DNA from 2 places in the Priestia flexa genome. Region 1 is predicted to be linked to the other one. Evidence: riboswitches for the same ligand, from Rfam matches in the RefSeq annotation. Region 1 holds a riboswitch; the other holds the start of a gene.
The links. Region 1 has a riboswitch for manganese ahead of LZP85_RS04795 (TerC family protein). Riboswitches for the same ligand answer to the same signal wherever they lie in the genome.
Positions count from the first base shown of each region.

Region 2: it holds a riboswitch for manganese, as region 1 does, so the genes downstream of both, LZP85_RS12555 (SulP family inorganic anion transporter) here and LZP85_RS04795 (TerC family protein) in region 1, are expected to answer to the same signal.

Region 1 is NZ_CP090431.1:947,884-951,065, reverse strand. Features, by position in the region: gene phaP (polyhydroxyalkanoic acid inclusion protein PhaP) at 1-62, shown strand, start outside; gene LZP85_RS04800 (alpha/beta-type small acid-soluble spore protein) at 205-399, shown strand; gene LZP85_RS04795 (TerC family protein) at 786-1,598, opposite strand; yybP-ykoY riboswitch at 1,696-1,798, opposite strand; gene LZP85_RS04790 (response regulator) at 1,870-2,202, opposite strand; gene LZP85_RS04785 (MHYT domain-containing protein) at 2,171-2,731, opposite strand; gene LZP85_RS04780 (LytR/AlgR family response regulator transcription factor) at 2,822-3,182, opposite strand, start outside.
Region 2 is NZ_CP090431.1:2,430,583-2,433,764, reverse strand. Features, by position in the region: gene LZP85_RS12565 (hypothetical protein) at 1-115, opposite strand, end outside; gene deoD (purine-nucleoside phosphorylase) at 314-1,018, shown strand; yybP-ykoY riboswitch at 1,068-1,227, shown strand; gene LZP85_RS12555 (SulP family inorganic anion transporter) at 1,659-3,107, shown strand.

The DNA.
Region 1 (3,182 bases):
AAGTAAAATCTCTACAAAAATCATTTGCTCAATCAGTTGATCAATATGCAGTTGTAAAATAAAACAAAAAAGCCTAACTTCTTCTGAAGTTGGGCTTTTTATTATCTCCTTCAAACCATTACCAGTATGGCAAGAAAACGAGAGTACATACTACGACTACAACGATAATTATTCGTTGAACTTAAAAAAGGAGAGAATGAAACCATGGCTAAATCAAATAAATTATTAGTTCCTGGCGTTGGACAATTTTTAGATCAATACAAAGCAGAAATCGCTCAAGAATTTGGAGTAACTTTAGGCTCTGATACGGTTGCTCGTAGCAACGGATCAGTTGGTGGGGAAATTACAAAACGTCTAGTACAACAAGCTCAAGCTCATTTAAACGGGCAAAACAAATAATTTTAACAACTTCATAACATGGCTAAAAGCAGGTGCTCTAGGCACCTGCTTTTCTCATGCAAAAAAAGAGGATGGGACATAACAAAACAAATTTCCAAAAAGAAGAACAACTCCTTTTCTCACCTCTTTACGTTGTTAGAATACGTTTGTTCCATTGCGCTACGGCCACTCGCTTTCCACGGGGAGGAACCTGAGCTTCCTCGCTGCGCTGTGGGATCTCAGTTTTCCCTCTCTTTCCCGCAGGAGTCGAGGGTTCTACGCTCCATTCCACCCTGTTTCCAACATTGTTTTCACAATCAACAAAAAACCTGAATGATTAAAAGCGAGTAACTCTCAATCGTTCAGGTTTATCGTTGGCTGAATTACTTATGTCTCAGCCTCTTTGATTATTGATGATCTACTTTTTTCAATGCATCTTGTGCATCATCTGAACCTTCAATTTCACTTTGATTTTTACCTTTCGATAAGAACCAGCCGCCAACAGCAATTGCAATCAGCACGATCCAAAAGAAAAGTTTCCATCCTTTTGACTCTGGGAAATGCTCATCAACAATTGCTAATTCAGGGTGAGCAAGCGTATATACTGCTAATTTAACCCCTACCCAACCAACAATTAAGAACGCAGCCGTTTCTAAACCTGGGCGTTGATTTAATAATTTTACGAACCATGTTGCTGCAAAGCGCATGATAATTAATCCAATTAATCCACCTGCAAAAATAACGGCGAACTGTCCACCATCTAGCCCACCAATCTTAGGTAGTGGAGTATTTGGAAGCGTGACAGCAAGAGCTACCGCTGCAAGAATTGAATCGACCGCAAACGCAATGTCTGCTAACTCTACTTTTAAAACAGTCATCCAAAAACCTGAACCCTTTTTTTCCTTTGTAACGGTTTCATCATGTTTTGACTTTTTCAAATAGCGTTTTACGAGATGATTTATTGCAATAAACAATAAGTACACTGCTCCGATTGCCTGTACTTGCCAAACATCCACTAAGAACGAGATTACAAATAGTGAACCAAAACGGAAGATAAATGCCCCCGCTAACCCGTAAAATAATGCTTTTTTACGCTGCTCTTCTGGTAAGTGCTTTACCATAATTGCCATTACAAGCGCATTATCCGCAGCTAAAATTCCTTCTAAGGCGATGAGAACAAGCAACACCCACCCATATTCTAATAACAATGATGCATCCATAAACATTCTCCTCTCTTTTCTCTCTTACTAATCTTTTTCCCTAATTCGGCAAAGAAAACACAAAAAGACCTTTACCAAATATGGCAAAGGTCTTGCTAAGCATAAATAAACTCGTTATGCCAACAAAGCCGATGGACAGAATCCATGGAATGACGACTTTGTTTCAGGTTTCCCTGACGCTACTCCCCTTTACTCCTTAGACGAAGTAAGTGTATTAAGTTATTATCATAATACGTAACTTTTTCCAACTTGTCAATGGAAGAATAGTTATTTATTTCTTTCCATTCAGTATACGTGCTAACTTGTGTAAAAATGTCTCAAAATGGATGGGTTTGGTGATATAATCTTCAAGCCCCATGTTCACTGCTTTTTCAATATCATCTTGTAGCGCATTCGCTGTAACTGCCATCACAGGTATGTCTTTTAGCTGACCTTGGCTTTTGATTACTCTTACTACTTCCTCACCTGGTATATCAGGTAAATTCATATCAAGTAAAATCACCTGTGGCTGTATCTTTCCGACAGCTTCAATTCCATGACGCCCGTTTTTTGCAACGAATAGCTCAACGTTTTCAACTGGCTTTCCAGTTTTTAAACACTGTATGGATGGAACTCATTACCTTCATCATTTGGTTTTGCTCCAACGTTTTCACATAAAACCATGCATGAACAATATACGCACCTAGTACAAATGAAATGATAGCACTGAGCAAGCTAGCCCATGGTTGAACTTGAAGTTGAAGTACTGCGCTGCTTTTTAATGAAAAAAGAAGTATATAGTGCGTAAGCAGAAGCGTTATACCGATTAGCATGCCTGAAACAATGGACATTTTTTTTATCATGTATAGCCAAGAGGATAATAAGCTTCCTAGGAAGGCCACTACTAACGAAGCACCTAATACCCAAGCATTAACTTGAAATGTGATTGGCGTGTAATAGGAAAGCAAGCTAATAACTTGTACCGCCCATACACCTAGTCCAAAAGACAAAGCTGACATCAACACCCATTTTTTATGAGGGCGTGGTGAGCTACTGCTTCTTTCAATTAAGTCTAAGGCTGTATAAGCAGCTAGAATGCCCACTACTATTGCCAGCAAAACGGTAAATAAATTATAATTCCCTTCCAGAGTCATTCGCTCCTTTCTCATAAGTAAGACGTAAAAACAGACGAACCGTTTCATAGGCTCGCCTGCTGTTACGTGCACGTACGTTGAATCCCGCTATTAATTGACCATTAAATCATGGAGCTGCTTTTGCACTTCTTGAATTTTCAATTTTGAGATATGGGCATATTCATCAAAATTCAAAAAATAAACAAGATACGTTTCATTTCTAGGAGTAATATGAGAAACTTTTTCCAGATTAACAATATAAGATCGATGCGTTTGACTAAAAATGTTAGGATCTAAATACATATAAATGTCACTGATGTTTTCATATGTTTCATATGTTCTTAACTCCGTAAAGATTAAACATTTCTTTCCTGATTTTTCAATAAAAATAATTTCGTTAATTGGGATATAGTAAGTAGATCCATTAAATTTAACAGGCAACCGCTTTGCTCTTGCTTTGGTTGGTGCCTCT
Region 2 (3,182 bases), 1.5 Mb from region 1:
GTTTATTTGCTGTATGCTCATCACCATGTGCCTCTTGCTCCGCAATAATGGCTTCTTGAGGAATGTGGTTGTTTTTCTTTGGTGAATTAATGCGATTACGATGTTTTTTGCCCATATGATCACCTCATTTATTTAAAAATAGTGTTCTTGAGTAGCTTTCCTCGAAACATGTTTTTCATTACGCCATTTTTTTCAGTACATAGTTCAGCAAAAATGTTGGAATAATGAAGGGCAGAGAAAGAAATCAGTAATTAATTCGACAAATTATGTTATAGTGAGAAGGTAACATTTTTACACAATAGGAGGTACAAAGATGAGTGTACATATTGGGGCAAAAAAAGGTGAAATTGCAGAAACGATCTTACTCCCTGGAGATCCGCTTCGTGCGAAATACATTGCGGAAACATTTCTAGAAGATGTTACTTGCTACAATGAAGTTCGCGGAATGTTAGGATTTACAGGAACATATAAGGGAAAACGTGTTTCCGTACAAGGAACAGGGATGGGCGTTCCGTCTATCGCTATTTATGTAAATGAGTTAATGAATGAGTATGGTGTTCAAAACTTAATTCGTGTCGGAACTTGTGGGGCGATTCAAAAAGATGTAAAAGTTCGTGACGTTATTTTAGCTATGTCTTCATCAAGTGATTCACAAATGAATCGCGTGAAATTTGGACATATTGACTATGCGCCAACTGCGAATTTCGACTTATTAAAGCGTGCATATGACGCTGGAGTTGAAAAAGGATTACACCTAAAAGTAGGTAACGTTTTCACTTCTGATCAATTCTACAATGAAGATGGACAACTAGAAAAGCTAGCTGCACACGGTGTACTAGCAGTTGAAATGGAAACAACAGCACTGTATACGCTAGCAGCTAAATATGGGCGTAATGCGCTGTCTGTTTTAACGGTAAGTGATCACATCTTTACAGGTGAAGAAACAACAGCTGAAGAGCGTCAAACAACATTTAATGATATGATTATCGTTGCTTTAGAAGCAGCAATCAATGAGTAATAAATAGTTGAATTCTGTTCGCAATTCCCTTATAATATCTTTATGAATAAGATTCCTTAAAGGGGAGTAGCGTCAGGTTTTTCCTGAAATAAAGTCGACATTTCGTAGAGAAATCTACCGGCTTTATTGGCATAGTAAAACAATGTCTAGCAAGACCTTTACCGATTAGTGGTGAAGGTCTTTTATTGTTTAAATGAGAGATAAAAGATGTAACCATAATCGTTTGTTCTTATTTTTATGTTAAAAAGAGGAGAAGCGATGGTTCGTTGAAACGAAAAAAGAAACTATTTTTAATGGTAGCATTCCTTGTGTTGAGTAAATTATTTTTACTTGCAATGTTGACCTTGGAGGTGAAAAATCCGCCTCGATTTCAACATTTATTTGGCTTAATTCCAGTCAGCTATTCATTAAATTATACGGAAGTTCCACCTCGACGTTAATGAGTAGGACTTCACTAAAAAAGAGCGTGCAGTTTACGCTCTTTTTTAATGGTGTAAATTAGAAAAGAAATCGGTTCAACACGATCGTAAAAAATATATTTTCAATTCAAAGAAGATATGGTACGATAACCTACGTTCAAAACGGCTTTGGTTTTCGTGAGAGTCGAAAATCAATTTACTATATACTATGAGGTGATTTAGTGAGCGTAGCAGCTATTAAGCAGCAGTGGTTTTCAAATATCCGAGGAGATATTCTCTCAGGAATGACCGTTGCACTTGCATTAATTCCCGAAGCACTTGCATTTTCCATCATTGCAGGAGTAAATCCTATGGTAGGTCTATATGCTTCTTTTTGTATGGCAATTGTCATTGCATTTACTGGGGGAAGACCAGCAATGATTTCTGCCGCAACTGGTGCAATGGCTCTTTTAATGATTGATCTAGTGAAAACTCATGGGGTTGAGTATTTGTTTGCGGCGACAATCTTAACTGGAATTATTCAGCTCGTTTTAGGTGTGCTGAAAGTTGGAAGGTTTTTATCATTTTTACCACAAACGGTTATGTTTGGTTTTGTTAACGCGTTAGGGATTTTAATTTTCACTGCTCAATTTCAGCATTTTAAAGGTGCGAACTGGGCTATGTACGCGATGGTAGCAGGAACATTATTAATTGTATATGTATTCCCTCTTGTAACTAAGATAGTTCCAGCACCGTTAGTAGCGATTGTATTTATGACGGCCATGGCCATTTTTGGTGGAGGATTTGGCTTGAAAACGGTAGGAGATATGGGAGAGATTACGCGTACACTACCAGCTCTTCATTTTCCAGCAGTAGAATTATCACTAGAAACATTATTGATTATTCTACCGTATTCACTACCGTTAGCGATTGTAGGTTTGTTAGAATCATTACTAACTGCGACAGTTTTAGATGATATGACGGATACAGATTCCAATAAAAATAAAGAGGCACGTGGACAAGGTTTTGCTAACATAGTTACAGGTTTATTCGGTGGAATGGCAGGATGCGCTATGATTGGACAATCTGTAATCAACGTAAAATCAGGTGGACGTGGAAGACTTTCAACACTTATAGCAGGCGTGTTTTTATTATTTTTAATTATGGTGTTAGGTGATGTTGTAAAGCAGATTCCAATGGCCGCGCTTGTTGGCGTCATGTTTATGGTAGCGGTAGGCACGTTTGATTGGCGATCTGTTAAAGACATTCATAAGTATCCTGTATCGGATTCTGTTGTTATGATTGCAACAGTTGTTGTTGTACTGCTTACACATAATTTAGCGCTAGGAGTTATGGTTGGTATTGTCATTAGTACGGTCGTGTTTGGTTGGAAAATGGCGAGATTAACAATAATAAAAGAAGAAGAGTCTGATCGAATAGTTTATCACGTTAAAGGTCCTCTTTTCTTTGCAACAACAACAGCTTTTGTAAATGCATTTCATTACGAAGATGAACAAGCAATAATTGTAGTTGATTTTTCAAACTCTTACGTTTGGGATCAATCTGCAATGTTAGCCGTGGCGAAAGTTATAGGAAAGTATGAAAGCAATAATAAAAAGGTAGTATTACAAGGGATGAACGGTGCTACCAAAAAAGCGATGGGGCGAATTGGCTTAGACTCTTCGATATAGATAGCATAAAGAGGTGACTATTCACCTCTTTATTTTATTGAAAAGTCTTTTCCAAAATGACAGAGTTATTGAGGG